DNA from 2 places in the Pseudomonas sp. GW822-FHT06D10 genome. Region 1 is predicted to be linked to the other one. Evidence: riboswitches for the same ligand, from Rfam matches in the RefSeq annotation. Region 1 holds a riboswitch; the other holds the start of a gene.
What was found. A riboswitch is a leader RNA that binds a small molecule or an ion and turns the genes downstream of it on or off. The one in region 1 is predicted to bind cobalamin.
Positions count from the first base shown of each region.

Region 2: it holds a riboswitch for cobalamin, as region 1 does, so the genes downstream of both, AC1RL5_RS00970 (CbtB domain-containing protein) here and cobO (cob(I)yrinic acid a,c-diamide adenosyltransferase) in region 1, are expected to answer to the same signal.

Region 1 covers NZ_JBXALN010000006.1:409,804-417,633, forward strand. Annotated here, with positions in the region: gene hda (DnaA regulatory inactivator Hda) at 1-343, shown strand, start outside; gene AC1RL5_RS22565 (C40 family peptidase) at 567-1,187, shown strand; gene AC1RL5_RS22570 (C40 family peptidase) at 1,352-1,885, shown strand; gene AC1RL5_RS22575 (class I SAM-dependent methyltransferase) at 1,907-2,569, shown strand; gene AC1RL5_RS22580 (PQQ-dependent sugar dehydrogenase) at 2,572-3,891, opposite strand; gene AC1RL5_RS22585 (hypothetical protein) at 3,962-4,543, opposite strand; cobalamin riboswitch at 4,715-4,947, shown strand; gene cobO (cob(I)yrinic acid a,c-diamide adenosyltransferase) at 5,029-5,640, shown strand; gene AC1RL5_RS22595 (cobyrinic acid a,c-diamide synthase CobB) at 5,651-6,991, shown strand; gene bluB (5,6-dimethylbenzimidazole synthase) at 6,984-7,634, shown strand; gene cbiB (adenosylcobinamide-phosphate synthase CbiB) at 7,631-7,830, shown strand, end outside.
Region 2 covers NZ_JBXALN010000001.1:197,417-205,246, forward strand. Annotated here, with positions in the region: gene nfuA (Fe-S biogenesis protein NfuA) at 1-504, shown strand, start outside; gene cobM (precorrin-4 C(11)-methyltransferase) at 678-1,424, opposite strand; gene AC1RL5_RS00960 (cobalamin biosynthesis protein) at 1,507-1,920, opposite strand; gene AC1RL5_RS00965 (CbtA family protein) at 1,917-2,618, opposite strand; gene AC1RL5_RS00970 (CbtB domain-containing protein) at 2,630-2,818, opposite strand; cobalamin riboswitch at 2,915-3,140, opposite strand; cobalamin riboswitch at 3,282-3,493, shown strand; gene cobW (cobalamin biosynthesis protein CobW) at 3,592-4,662, shown strand; gene cobN (cobaltochelatase subunit CobN) at 4,666-7,830, shown strand, end outside.

The DNA of each region.
Region 1 (7,830 bases):
TCTGTTCAACCGCTTGCGCGACAGTGGTCGGCGCCTGTTGATCGCGGCCTCGACCTCGCCTCGCGAGTTGCCGGTGAAGCTGGCGGATTTGAAGTCCCGCCTGACCCTGGCGCTGATCTTTCAGATGCGCCCGCTCTCCGACGAAGACAAATTGCGTGCCTTGCAGCTAAGGGCATCCCGCCGGGGGCTGCATCTGACCGACGAGGTCGGGCATTTCATCCTGACCCGCGGTACTCGCAGCATGAGTGCCCTGTTCGAGCTTCTCGAGCGCCTCGACCAGGCTTCGTTGCAGGCCCAGCGCAAGCTGACCATCCCTTTTCTGAAAGAGACCCTGGGCTGGTAACGACAAGGCTTCCAGGGCTTTCTGGAGCGACCTTCGGCATATTCCAGGCGCCAGAAAACGCACCTTTGGAAGGGGTTCCAGGGGTGGGCGGACTTAAAATGGGCTTAAAGCCTTAGATGTACGGAAGAAACTCATAAGTCACATTCTGATCGATTGAATTTGCAAATGAGGGCGATAGAAGGCATAGTCGCGTCTTCTTTTATTTCAAGCCACGGTCGTGCCCATGCTAAATCGCTTCGCACCCCTCGTGCCTCTCGCACTCGTCACCCTGTTGTTTGGTTGCGCCTCCCACACTCCGGTGTCCCAGCAGCAACCTGTCCAGCAGGCTCAAGTCTCCGTCAAAAACCAGTCTTCCGCTGTTTATCAGGAAGAGCTGGCAACTGAAAAGGAACTGGCAGAGTTCTCTGACAGCAAGCCTTACCAGTTGCCAGTTCTGGCTGACAGCATCCTCGAGCGCGGCATGTCCCTGATTGGTACCCGTTACCGTTTCGGCGGTACCTCGGAAGCCGGCTTCGATTGCAGCGGTTTCATCGGTTATCTGTTTCGTGAAGAGGCGGGCATGAACCTGCCGCGTTCCACTCGCGAAATGATCAACGTGAAAGCGCCTCTGGTAGCGCGCAACAATCTCAAGCCGGGTGATCTGCTGTTCTTCAGCACCAACGGCCGTGGGCGCGTCAGCCACGCAGGTATCTACCTGGGCGATGACCAGTTCATCCACTCCAGCAGCCGTCGCAGTGGCGGTGTGCGGGTCGACAGCCTGGGCGATAGCTACTGGAGCAAGACCTTCATCGAAGCCAAGCGCGCACTCGCCATGGCTCCAACCGTGGTCACTGCACGTAAATAAGCGGACTATTTGTAGGGCGAAGTTAAAGTCTTACTTGAAGTTTGGCGTGTAGGCGCTAGAATCCTGATCTATTGTTGAAACTAACCGCGTAAGCCTTGCTTACGCGGTTTTGTTTTCAGTGCCACGGCAGAGAAAGCCGCATCCCGATCAGGATTGTCCAGCTTATGTCGACCTCAGCCCGTTTCGCTCTCATTGCCCTCGCAGCGCTGCTCAGCGCCTGTGCCAGCCGTACCCCGCCGCCTGCGCCTGTGGTGCGTGCTCCGGTGTTCAACTCCTCCCAAACCTTCTCTCCGGTTGCCGAAGACGTGCTATTCCGCGCCCTTGGACTGGTGGGCACGCCTTATCGCTGGGGCGGCAACACCCCGGATTCCGGTTTCGACTGCAGTGGCCTGATCGGTTACGTCTACCGCGATGCGGCGGGTATTTCCCTGCCGCGTTCAACCCGGGAAATGATCGGCATGCAGGCGCCGGACGTGGGCAAGAACGCGCTGCAGACCGGCGACCTGATCTTCTTCGCCACCAATGGCGGCTCCCAGGTCAGCCATGCGGGCATCTACGTGGGTGAAGGGCGCTTCGTGCATGCGCCGGCCACTGGCGGCACGGTGAAGCTCGACAGCCTGTCCAAGGCCTATTGGCAGAAGGCCTACCTGAGCGCCAAGCGCGTCCTGCAGCCAGAACACCTGGCGCGCAATCCCTAATCTTCTCTGGTCGAGGTGCCTGTGACCGCTCGGACGCTGAACCTCGACGATGCTCTCTACCATTACCTGCTGGACGTTTCCCTGCGTGAAACGCCCCTGCTGCGTCGTCTGCGGGATGAAACCCAGGCATTGCCCACCGCCCGTTGGCAGGTGGCGCCCGAGCAGGGCCAATTCCTCGCATTGCTGGTGAAGTTGACCGGCGCCCGTCGCGTGCTGGAGGTCGGCACTTTCACCGGCTATAGCGCCCTGTGCATGGCCCAGGCGCTGCCTGAAGACGGCTCTCTGATCTGCTGCGACATTCCCGGCGACTACAACGCTACGGCCCTGCGCTACTGGCAGGAGGCGGGGGTGGGCCAGCGTATAGAACTGCGCCTGGCCCCGGCCCTGGATACCCTGGCCAGCCTGGAGCGAGCGGGGCAGCTTGGCTGTTTCGACCTGATCTTCATCGATGCCGACAAGGCCAACTACCCGGCCTACCTGGAGGCTGCGCTGGGCCTGTTGCGAGTTGGCGGGCTGCTGGTGTTCGACAACACCCTGTGGAGCGGGCGCGTGCTGGAGACCGATTCCCTGAGCGAGGATACCCGAGCCATCCAGGCGCTCAATCGCGCCTTGAAGGATGACTCGCGTATCGATCTGTCGCTGCTGCCGCTGGGAGATGGTCTGACGCTGTGCCGCAAGCGTTGAGCCTAGGGGGCTTTGGCGGCGGAGACTCGCCAGATCTTGTTGCCGACATCGTCGGCCACCAATAACCCGCCTTGCTGGTCGATCACCACTCCGACCGGGCGTCCCATGGCTTTCTCGTCGGCATTGAGAAAGCCGCTAAGCACATCGATCGGCGCTCCATTGGGCTTGCCGGCGCTGAATGGCACGAAAATCACCTTGTAGCCGCTATGGGGCTTGCGATTCCAGGAACCGTGCTGGCCGATGAAGGCGCCTTCGGTGAAGGGGGCGGGGAGCTTGCTGCCGTCGGCGAAGGTCAGCCCCAGCGACGCGGTGTGCGGGCCTACCGCGTAGTCCGGGGCGATGGCCTTGGCCACCAGGTCGAGGTTCTGCGGTTTGACCCGTACATCCACATGTTGCCCGTAGTAGCTGAAGGGCCAGCCATAGAACGCGCCATCCTTGACCGAGGTGATGTAGTCCGGCACCAGGTCGCTGCCGATTTCGTCCCGCTCGTTGACTGCGGTCCAGAGTGCGCCGCTGGCCGGCTCCCAGGCCAGGCCATTGGGGTTGCGCAGGCCGGTGGCGAACAGGCGGTGCTGGCCGCTTTCACGGTCCACCTCCCAGATCGCCGCCCGGCCTTGCTCCTTGTCCAGGCCGTTTTCGCCGACGTTGCTGTTGGAGCCCACGGTGACGTAGAGCTTGCTGCCGTCCTTGCTGGCGATGACGTTCTTGGTCCAGTGATGGTTGAGGGTGCCGCCGGGCAGGTCGACCACCTTGGTGGCGGCTGCGCTGATCTGGGTGTCGCCGCTCTGGTAGGGAAAGCGCAGTAGCTTGTCGGTATCGGCCACATACAGGTCATTGCCCACCAGAGTCATGCCAAAGGGCGAATTGAGGTTCTCCAGAAACACTGTGCGGGTCTCCGCCACGCCATCGTGATCCTGGTCCCTTAGCAGGGTGATGCGGTTGGCGCTGGGCACGGCCGCCCCGGCACGGCCCATGACCTTGCCGGCGATCCAGCCGCGAATGCCCTGGCTGTCATCCGGTTTGGGCGGGGCGTTGGTTTCCGCCACCAGCACATCGCCATTGGGCAGGACGTAGAGCCAGCGTGGATGGTCGAGGTTCTCGGCGAAAGCCTTGACCTGGGTGCCGGCCGCGGCCTGGGGTTTTGCGCCTTGCGGCCAGCCGATGGCGGGGGCGATGTTGACCGTGGGGATCAGCGTCGGGTTGGGTTCCGGCAGCTTGGGGTTGGGGCCGGTGCCGTCGGACACCTGCAGGCTGGAAGTTTCGCCGCAGGCGGCGAGGCCGGCGGCGATGGCGATCAGTAGGCTGTGCTGAAGCTTGAGCATGCGAATTTCCCTATGAGTGCACGGACGTCGTAGTCATAGAGAAGCATAGCCAGTCGATGGTTCCGCCTGATCAGCGGGCCTCCTTGAAGAGCACGGCGACGCCCGGGTGGTAGTGGCCGGCCTCGTTGTGCAGCTTGCGATACGCGTAGGGGAAGTACCAGGCCACGGCGCAGCAGTGCTCTTTCTGCAGTTCGTCGAGCATGTCCTGGAGCTCTTCCGGCGTAGCGCTGTGCTGGGATTTTTGTGGGGCAACGAACAGGCAACCCAGTCTCAGGTCGCTGGCGTAGCTGATCTTTTTTGCATCCTGGGCAACGTCCAGCAGTGCCTGGGTCAGGTTCAGGCTGTTGACCCTTGGCCAGCGCTGGGTGGCGTGGATGTAGGCGCGCTCTTCCTTGGTGGCCAGGTACAGGTCGGTGCGGGCGTTGCGCGCACCTTCTTCCTGCTGTTTCCTGCTGGGGCTGTGTTCCAGGCTGACCATCTCGGCCATCCAGGCCGACGCGCTGAGCAGCCCGAGATTGGCCTGCTCGTCGAACCAGTAGGGCGTTTCGTTATCGCCGCGAACCGCGTTGTAGCGATCGATGCAATCGAACCAGCGTTCCAGCATCGGGCGCAGGAATTCCAGCTTCGGATTGCTGATGATCATGCCTTGCATCGAACTCACCCCTTATTGTTGTGTGGTTGGCGCCTGGGGCGCTGAAAAGTGGCTATTTGATATCATTGCTCTGAGTGTGGCACAAGATTGGCGTCAGTTTATTGATGCAGTGCAGTTTTGTGCTGGGGGCGACGGCCGGCTTTAATTGACGCTCCACCCCCAACCCTCTAACCTTCGCGACTTGTTTCAGGTGCTCTGTGGCCCGTGGCCGACAGAGTGAAACAGGGAAGCCGGTCAGGGTCTGTTCCAGTGATGGAGCCGACGACGATTCCGGCGCTGCCCCCGCAACGGTAGATGAGTCAAGACTGCGCCTGACGCCACTGTGTCAATGACACGGGAAGGCGCGCAGTCCGGCAGCCATGCCGCTCATGAGCCCGGAGACCGGCCTGATCCATCCAACGGCATCACGGTGGGCGATGCCAGGCTAGCGCCGTCTGTTCCTTTTCCCTGCCCCCCGTTCCCCAGCCCCAACGGAGAGCTGCCCCATGAGTGAATCCCCCGATCGTGACGAGCGCCATCTGGCGCGCATGTTGCGCAAAAAAGCCGTGATCGATGAACGCATTGCCAACTCGCCCAACGAATGCGGCCTGCTGCTGGTATTGACCGGCAACGGCAAGGGCAAGAGCAGCTCGGCCTTCGGCATGCTGGCGCGGTCCATGGGCCACGGCATGCAGTGTGGCGTGGTGCAGTTCATCAAGGGGCGTAACAGCACCGGCGAAGAACTGTTCTTCCGGCGTTTCCCCGAGCAGGTGCGCTTTCACGTGATGGGCGAAGGCTTTACTTGGGAAACCCAGGATCGCCAGCGCGATATCGCTGCGGCTGAAGCCGCCTGGGCGGTTTCCAGGGAGTTGCTGAGCAACCCGGATATTGGCCTGGTGGTGCTCGACGAGCTGAACATTGCCCTCAAGCACGGCTACCTGGACCTGGATCAGGTGCTCAGTGACCTGCAGGCCCGTCCGCCCATGCAGCATGTGGTAGTGACCGGTCGCGGCGCCAAGCCGGAGATGATCGAGCTGGCCGATACCGTGACCGAGATGGGCATGGTCAAGCACGCCTTCCAGGCCGGGATCAAGGCGCAGAAAGGTGTCGAGCTGTGAGCGTGAATTCATGACTGATGTTCGTCATTGCCCGGCAGTGTTGATCGCCGCACCGGCTTCCGGCCAGGGCAAGACCACGGTGACCGCGGCCCTGGCCCGCTTGCACCGCAACCAGGGGCGCAAGGTCCGGGTCTTCAAGTGCGGCCCGGATTTTCTCGACCCGATGATTCTTGAGCGCGCCAGTGGTGCCGCGGTGTACCAGTTGGACATGTGGATGGTGGGCGAGCAGGAAAGCCGCCGTCTGCTCTGGGAGGCGGCGGGAGAGGCCGACCTGATTCTGATCGAAGGGGTCATGGGCCTGTTCGATGGCACCCCTTCCAGCGCCGATCTGGCGCGGCATTTCGGCGTGCCGGTGCTGGGGGTGATCGATGGCACCGCCATGGCCCAGACCTTCGGCGCCCTGGCTTTGGGCCTGGCGCGCTACCAGCCGGACCTGCCGTTTGCCGGGGTGCTGGCCAACCGGGTTGGTACCCTGCGCCATGCGCAGTTGCTGGAAGGCAGCCTGACGGAAGGCTTGCGCTGGTATGGCGCCTTGTCCCGGGAAACCGATATCGAGCTGCCCAGCCGCCATCTGGGGCTGGTGCAGGCCAGCGAGTTGAATGATCTGGACCTGCGCCTGGATGCCGCCGCCGAGGCCCTGGCCAGCAGTTGCCAGGTGGAACTGCCGCCAGCGGTGAGTTTTGCCGCACCCACGCCGGTGGCTTGCGCGCCGCTGCTCAAGGGCGTGCGGATTGCCGTGGCGCGGGACGAGGCGTTTGCCTTCACCTATGGCGCCAGCCTCGATCTGTTGCGAGCCATGGGGGCGCAGTTGAGCTTCTTCTCGCCGATCCACGATACCCAGCTGCCCGACGCGGACAGCCTGTACCTGCCCGGCGGCTATCCCGAATTGCACCATCAGGCCCTGGCCCGCAACAGCAGCATGCTGCAGGCCATTCGTGCCCATCACGCGGCCGGCAAGCCGCTGCTCGCCGAGTGCGGCGGCATGCTCTACCTGCTGGACTCCCTGACCGATGTCGAAGGCCAGCGTGCCGAGCTCCTGGGCCTGCTGCCCGGAGATGCGGTAATGCAGAAGCGCCTGGCGGCACTGGCCTTGCAGGCGGTGGATTTGCCCGAAGGCAGTCTGCGCGGCCACACCTATCACCATTCCCTGACCAGCACCGAGCTGCTGCCCATCGCCCGTGGGCTCAGCCCCAACGGCGGGCGCGGCGCGGAAGCGGTGTATCGCCAGGGACGGATGACGGCCTCTTATGTGCACTTCTATTTCCCGTCCAATCCGGCGGCGGTGGCGGCGTTGTTTGCGCCGGGCGCGCCTGTTGAGCCGGTTTTAGCCGAGGGCGTGGCGGGTGAGTGAGCAGGGGTTCTCTGAGGCGCAGCGCGAGGGGGTCTACCGGGCCATCGCCGAGCGCCGCGACATGCGTCATTTCGCGGGTGGCAGTGTCGAGCCGGCAGTGTTGCGGCGCTTGCTGGAAGCAGCGCATCAGGCGCCCAGTGTCGGGTTGATGCAGCCCTGGCGTTTTATTCGCATCAGCGACCGCCTGTTGCGCAAGCACATCCAGCAGTTGGTGGAGGTGGAGCGGGTGCGCACCGCCCAAGCCCTGGGTGAGCGTTCCGACGAGTTCATGAAGCTCAAGGTCGAAGGCATCAACGATTGTGCCGAGGTGCTGGTGGCCGCCTTGATGGATGACCGCGAACGACACATCTTCGGCCGTCGGACCCTGCCGGAGATGGACCTGGCGTCCCTGTCCTGCGCCATCCAGAACCTGTGGCTGGCGGCCCGCAGCGAAGGCTTGGGAATGGGGTGGGTGTCTTTGTTCGATCCTCAGGCCCTGGCCGATCTGCTGGGGCTGCCGGCAGGTGCCAAGCCCGTGGCCGTGCTGTGCCTGGGCCCGGTCACCGAATTCTACCCGGCGCCGATGCTGGCCCTGGAAGGCTGGGCGCAACCGCGGCCGCTGAGTGAGTTGTTGTATGAGAATTACTGGGGAGTGAGTCAATGAGTGTGGCCTTGCTGAGTGTCGCCGGGGTCGCGCTGGATGCGCTGCTGGGCGAACCCAGGCGCTGGCATCCGCTGGTGGCGTTCGGCCGTGTGGCCGATCGTATCGAGCAACGTTTCAACTCCGCCGGCCGTGGCTGGCGCAGCCATGGCGTCACCGCCTGGGTGCTGGCGGTGGTGCCCCTGACCCTGGTGGCCAC
Region 2 (7,830 bases), on a different contig from region 1:
ATCCGCATCTTCATCACCCAGCCAGGGACTCAGTACGCCGAGACCTGCATCGCCTATTGCAAGCCGGGCGAAGAGAAACCCGAAGACAAGGCCCTGGGCCTGAAAAGCTTCACCGCCTACATCGACGCCTTCAGCGAAGGTTTCCTCGATGATGCGGTGGTCGACTACGCCACCGACCGCATGGGCGGCCAGCTGACCATCAAGGCGCCCAACGCCAAGGTGCCGATGGTCAATGCCGACAGCCCGGTCAACGAGCGCATCAACTACTACCTGCAAACCGAGATCAACCCGGGGCTGGCCAGCCACGGCGGCCAGGTCAGCCTGATCGACGTGGTCGAGGACGGCATTGCCGTGTTGCAGTTCGGCGGCGGTTGCCAGGGCTGCGGCCAGGCCGACGTGACCTTGAAGGAAGGCATCGAGCGCACCCTGCTCGAGCGCATTCCGGAGCTCAAGGGCGTACGTGACGTCACCGACCACACGCAGAAAGAAAACGCCTACTACTAAGGCGTTCGCTGCGACTTGAAAAAACGGCGCCCCGTGAGCGCCGTTTTTTTATGCCCCCAAGCCAGCTCCCCCCAAAAGCCTCCGTAGGAGCCGGCTTGCCGGCGAAAGGGCCCTAGAGCCTTGCACCAATTCCCAGATCGCCTTCGCTGGCAAGCCAGCTCCCGCAAAGGGGGTCAAGGGCGGTAGAGGTGGGCGTGCCCGGCGCGGTACAGCGACGATTCGCTGAATGCATCCGTGGCCAGCACCCGGCCCACCAGGATCAGTGCCGTGCGCCGAAAACCCTTGGCCGCCACCTGGTCGACGATGTCCGCCAGGGTTCCCAGGGCCCAGTCCTGATCCGGCCAGGTGGCGCGGTGCACCACTGCAATCGGGCAGTCTGCGCCGTAGTGGGGCAGCAACTCGGCAACGATCTTCGGCAGGTTATTGACCCCCAGGTGAATGGCCATGGTGGCGCCGTGGGCCGCCAGGCTGGCGAAATCCTCGCCGGCAGGCATCGCGGTCTTGTCCGCGTAGCGGGTAAGAATCACGCTCTGGGAGACGTCCGGCAGGGTCAGTTCGGCCCCCAGCAGGGCAGCGCAGGCGGCGGTGGCGGTGACCCCGGGGATGATCTCGAAGGGGATGCCCAGCTCCCGCAGGCAGCGGATCTGCTCGCCGATGGCGCCATACAGGCTCGGGTCGCCGGAATGTACCCGGGCCACGTCCTGGCCCCGGGCATGGGCCTGCTTGATGGCCTCGATGATCTGCTCCAGGTGCAGTTCGGCGCTATTGATCACCCGCTCCGCGCGGTGCCCGTCGAGCACTGCCTGGGGGACCAGGGAGCCGGCGTAGATGATCACCGGGCAACGATGGATCAGGCGCTGGCCCTTGACGGTGATCAGTTCCGGGTCGCCGGGGCCGGCGCCGATGAAATAGACAGTCATGGCTGTGTCCTGTGAAAAAAGGTCGGGAGCCGTGCTTCAGATGAAGATTGCTCATGATCGAAGGTGGGGATTATCGGGGATTCTACCGGGCGGCGACCAATGCCAGGGTGGCCTGGGCGTATTTTTGCCGGGGAACAAGCAGTGTGGCCGGGCCGGGTGACAGCTGTTCGGCCAGGGCCAGGGCAGCACTTTCGGCCACGCCGTAGCAGCCGGTACGTTCGAAGGCGATCTGTGAACGGTGGCTCAGGCGCAGGGCAAAGGGGGCGAGCTGGCCGCTGCTGAAACAGGTCAGCGGCAGTTGCAGTTGCTCCGCCAGTTGCAGCAGGCCGGGTTCGTTGCGCTTGAGGTCGATGCTGGCCAGGGCCAGGACCTGCCGGGCCTGCCACTGGTGCGCCGCCAGGACCTGGTCGAGCAAGGCGCGCAGCGTGGTCACCGGGCAGCCTTTCTGGCAGCCCAGGCCGACCACCAGGGTCGGCGCTGCGCTCACTTCGATCATGCCGAGTACTGGCCCGCGCTCTTGCGCCGGAACAACCAGGCGCTGATCAGCCCGAGGGCCAGCCAGAAGGCCGCATTGGTCAGTTGCGAGGCGATCTTGAATTGCGCTTCCAGTTCTTCCGGGGCCAGCATCGAATGCACTTCCGGCTGCGGCGCGCCGATCACGTGGGGTACGGCGATGATGGCCGCGCCCAGGACCTTCAGCAGCCAGTTGCGGGCGAACACGATCAGGGCAATGCCCACAGCGGTGGAGGCGGCGGTGCCGACCCACCAGATCTGCCGCTGTGCCAGGTCGGCTGCGGCGGTGCCCGGCAGTTCCGGCGGCAGGCCCAGGGTCGGCGCCAGGCAGAAGGTGGCATAGCCGGCCAGGCCCCAGAGCAGGCCCTGGGACGTGCGGTTCGGCGCGCGCAGGGTGTAGAGGCCGGCCAGCATCAGGGCGAAGCCCACGGCCACCACCAGGTTGCCTCCGGTGGTGGACAGCACGCGCTGCCAACCGTCTTCCGGCTCCCAGGCTTCGGCATCGTGGCTGTGGGCGGCCATGGCGCCTTCGGCGTGCTCATGGACTTCGGCCGCGGGGGCCTTTTCATAGGTTTCCGCCTGCAGGATCAGCGGGGCGACCCAGAAGCTTTGCAGCAGGGTCAGCAGCAGGGCGGCCAAGAGGCCGGTGAAACCTGCGGTTTGCGCGATACGCTTGATCATGTCGGCAGGTCTCAATGGCAAGGGAAGGCGGCGCTGTGGCGGGTGTCGTGGGCCGCGTTGTGCACCGCCTCGATGTGGGAGAAGCCGGCGAAGTACACCAGGCACGCGCCGAGGATCGAGGCGCCGATGGCGGCCACCAGGCGCTGGCTCAGGGTGGAGGTCGTGCTGGCGGAGTGGCTGGTGCTGCTGATGATCGACATGGCGCTTCCCTCTGGAGTGTCAGCGGGGTAGAGGCGCAGGAAAACCCCGCGTGATGGCCACGCAGGGTTTGCAACAGCGCCCGCCCACCGCGGGTTGTTATGTAAGTGTTGCGGGCCGGTCTCCGGGCTTGCGAGGGGCAGGGCTGTGTCATGCCGTACCGGCAAGTGTCGCCTTCCCATGCCTTGGCACAGTGGATCTGACACTTCGCTCGCTTACCGTTGCGGGGGCAGCACCGGACTGGCCACGGCTTTTTAGTTAAGCACGTGATTCACCGGTTTCCCGTTTCACCCTGTAAAGGGCACCCGTAACAAGGTGTGTAGGAGATCATGGGCGGGGCAGGGGCGTCAATTGCCGTGACCGCTGCGCAGGTGTGCGCCGCGCTGGTGCAAGGTTCAATGGCTCTTTCGCCGGCAAGCCGGCTGCTACGGGCGCATTGTCGATTGACCGTCCCCCTGGCTCTGCGTAGCCTTGCGCTTTCGAGGTTCTTCGGCCACGGGTCGAAGCTAAGAAGGGAACGCGGTCGATGCCGCGGCTGCCCCCGCAACTGTGAAGGGTTCGATTGCTGCAAGGCCACTGCATGGGCGTCGACGACGCCGGTGGGAAGGCGCAGCAATCGCCGGTCCGACGACTGGCAAGCCCTCAGCCAGGAGACCTGCCTCGATCCAAGATTCTCACTACAACCGGGCGGGGTGATCCGGTGGCGAAATCTCCGCGCGCCCGGCGTTGTGGTTCTCGTCCCGTTTGCCCGCCTCCTTTTGCCAAAGGGCATCCGATGAAAACACTGGCCAAACTTCCCGTCACCATCGTCACCGGCTTCCTCGGCTCGGGCAAAACCACCCTGTTGCGGCACATGCTGGACAATGCCCAGGGCCGGCGCATTGCGGTGATCGTCAACGAATTCGGCGAGCTGGGCATCGACGGCGAAATCCTCAAGCAATGCGCCATCGGCTGCACCGAGGAAGAGGCCAGCGGCCGAGTCTACGAGCTGGCCAACGGTTGCCTGTGCTGCACCGTGCAGGAGGAGTTCTTCCCGGTGATGCGCGAACTGGTGGCGCGCCGTGGCGACCTGGACCACATCCTCATCGAGACCTCCGGCCTGGCGCTGCCCAAGCCTCTGGTCCAGGCCTTCCAGTGGCCGGAAATCCGCAGTGCCTGCACCGTCGATGCGGTGATCACCGTGGTCGACAGCCCGGCCGTGGCCGCCGGCACCTTCGCCGCCTTCCCCGATCAAGTGGACGCCCAGCGCAAGCTCGACCCCAACCTGGACCACGAATCGCCGCTGCATGAGCTGTTCGCCGACCAGCTGTCCAGCGCCGACCTGGTGATCCTCAACAAGACCGACCTGATCAGCCCCGAAGACCTGGCCAAGGTGCGCCTGGAAGTGGCCGAGGAGCTGCCGTCGGCGGTCAAGGTCATCGAAGCCAGCAGCGGTCGCCTGCCCCTGGATGTGCTGCTGGGCCTGGGTGCCGGTTCCGAGGAACACATCGACGGCCGCCACAGCCACCACGACCATCACCATGACGGCGATGACGATCACGACGACCACGATCACGACGCCTTCGATTCCATCTCCATCGAGCTGCCCCAGGCCGACGAAAGCCTGCTGCTGGACGCCCTGACCCAACTGGTGGTCAAGCACGGCATCCTGCGGGTCAAGGGTTTTGCCGCGATCCCCAACAAGCCGATGCGTTTGCTGATCCAGGGCGTGGGCACGCGCTTCGACAAGCACTTCGACCGCAAGTGGGGCGCCGACGAGGCCCGTACCACGCGTCTGGTGCTGATCGGCCAGGAACTGGACGCCGCCCAGCTCGAAGCGCAACTGCGCGCCGCCCTCAGCGTCTAAGCCATGCACCTGCTCAGGACCCAGCCCGGCGGTTTCGTGTCGGATGACAACATTGCCGACCTGGGACAAACCCCCGCCGAGCTGGTGATCCTGTGCAGCGGCGATTCCAGCCTGGCGCTGCTGGCGGACGCCGCCGAGCAATTGCCCGAGGACTACCCCAGCTTTCGCCTGGCCAATCCGATGCAGGTGCAGAACCACGCCTCGGTGGATCTGTATGTGGACCAGGTGCTGCGCCACGCCAAGGTCATCCTGATTTCCCTGCACGGTGGCATCGCCTACTGGCGCTACGGCGTCGAGCAGTTGGTGGAGCTGTCCAGGCGCGGGGTGCAGTTGATCCTGGTGCCGGGGGACGACCGCCCGGACCCGGAACTCAGCGACTTGAGCACGGTGGCTGCCGGCGAACGCGACCGCCTGTGGCAGTTTTTGCGCCAGGGCGGGCGCGACAACGCGCTGAATTTCTACCGCTGCCTGGCCAGCGGCCTGTTGGGGCGCGACTACCCCTGGAGCGAACCGCAGGCCCTGCCACGCACGGCGATCTACCACCCGCACAAAAGCCAGGCTGCCCTCAGTGACTGGCAGGCCGACTGGCAGCCGGGGCAAGCCGTGGCGGCGCTGCTGTTCTACCGCTCCCACCTGCAGGCGGCCAACACCGGATTTATCGACCTGTTCTGCCAGCGCTTGCTGGCGGCGGGCCTCAACCCCTTGCCGATAGCGGTGGCCAGCCTCAAGGAGCCCGGCTGCCTGAGCCAGGTGGAAGACTGGCTGGATGAAACCGCGGCCGGGGTGATCCTCAATACCACCGGCTTTGCCCAGTCCAGCCCCGAAGCCCCGCACCTGCGGCCGTTCCGCCGCAATATCCCGGTGATCCAGGCGATCTGCGCCCAGGACAACGAACCGGGCTGGCGTGACAGTGAGCAAGGCCTGGGGCCGCGGGACCTGGCCATGCACATCGCCTTGCCGGAATTGGACGGGCGCATCATCAGCCGGCCCATCAGCTTCAAGGACCTGGCCTGGCGCAGCGAGCGCAGCCAGTCGGACGTGGTCTGCTATCGCGGCCAGCCCGAACGCATGGATTTCGTCGCCGAACTGGCCCGGCGCTGGGTCGAACTGGGGCGCCTGGACAACGGCCACAAGCGCGTGGCCCTGGTACTGGCCAACTACCCGACCCGGGACGGGCGCATCGGCAACGGCGTGGGCCTGGACACCCCGGCAGCGGCGCTGAACATCCTCAAGGCACTGCACGCCGAAGGCTATCCGCTGCCGGCCGAACTGCCCGCCAGCGGCACCGAGTTGATCCAGCAGTTGCTGGGCGGGGTCAGCAACGACCTGGACAGCCTGGACCAGCGCCCCTGCCAGCAAAGCCTGGCCATGGCCGACTACCTGACGCTGTTCCAGGCCCTGCCCGAAGCCAACCGCCAAGCGGTGCTGGCGCGCTGGGGCACACCGCAGCAAGACCCGATGTGCCGCGACGGGCGGATGATGATCGCCGGCCTGCGCTTTGGCCTGACCTTCGTCGGTATCCAGCCGGCCCGGGGTTACCAGGTGGACCCCAGCGCGGTCTACCACGACCCGGACCTGGTGCCGCCCCATGGCTACCTGGCGTTCTACTTCTGGCTGCGCCAGGCCTACGGCGCCCACGCGCTGATCCATGTCGGCAAGCACGGTAACCTGGAATGGCTACCGGGCAAGGGCGTGGGGCTTTCCGAGCAATGCTGGCCGGATGCGCTGCTGGGGCCGTTGCCGAACATCTACCCCTTTATCGTCAACGACCCGGGGGAGGGCGCCCAGGCCAAGCGCCGCACCCAGGCGGTGATCATCGATCACCTGATGCCGCCCCTGACCCGCGCCGAGACCTATGGCCCGCTGCGCAACCTGGAACTGCTGGCGGACGAATACTACGAAGCCCAGTTGCTGGACCCGCGCCGGGCCCGGGAGCTGCAGCGGGACATCCTCAAACTGGTGCGCGAGACCCATATCGACCGCGAGCTGCAACTGGGCGAACAGCTCGACAGCGACGCCGACGCCGCGCTCTGGCTGCCGCGCCTGGACACCTACCTGTGCGACCTCAAGGAATCGCAGATCCGCGATGGCCTGCACCTGTTCGGCGAGTCCCCCGAGGGGCGCTTGCGCATCGACACCCTGCTGGCCCTGCTACGCATTCCCCGGGGCGACGGCAAGGGCGCGCATGCCAGCCTGCTACGGGCCCTGGCCAAGGCTTTCGGCCTGGGCTTCGACCCCCTGGACTGTGCCCTGTCCGAGCCCTGGACCGGGCGCCGCCCGCCCGTGCTGCAACAGTTGAGCGAGGCGCTGTGGCGCACCGCCGGTGACGTTCGCGAGCGCCTGGAGCTCTACGCCGCCGGGTTGATCGAAGCGGCGCTGCAAGGGCCCGTCCCACAGCTGGACGAACCCGGCTGGGAGCCGGTGCAGAGCATCATCGACGGCCTGCGCGAGGTGGTAGCACCGCGTCTGGACGCCTGTGGCCCGGAGGAAATGCGCGGCCTGCTGGACGCCCTGAACGGGCGTTTCGTGCCTGCCGGCCCTAGTGGCGCGCCTAGCCGCGGGCGCCTGGACGTGCTGCCCACCGGGCGCAACTTCTACTCGGTGGACGTGCGCAACCTGCCCACCACCACCGCCTGGCGCATCGGTTTCCAGTCGGCCAACCTGATTCTCGAACGCCACTTGCAGGATCACGGCGACCACCTGCTGCAATTGGGCCTGTCGGTCTGGGGCACCGCCACCATGCGCACCGGCGGTGATGACATCGCCCAGGCCATGGCCCTGATGGGGGTACGCCCGGTGTGGGCCACCGGCAGCCAGCGGGTCGATGACTTCGAGATCCTGCCCCTGAGCCTGCTGGACCGGCCGCGGGTCGATGTGACCCTGCGGGTTTCCGGGTTCTTCCGCGATGCCTTCGCCAACCTGATCCGCCTGTTCGATGCGGCGGTGCAGGCGGTAGCGGCTCTCGATGAACCCGAGGACTTGAACCCGCTGGCGGCCAGGGTGCGTGCCGAGCGCGCGGCCCTGGAGGCGTCGGGGCTGGATGCCGACGCCGCCGCGCGCCAGGCCGGCTGGCGGATCTTCGGCGCCAAGCCGGGGGCCTATGGCGCCGGGGTCCAGGGCGCCATCGACGGCCGCCTGTGGCAGAGCCGCGAAGACCTGGCCGAGGTC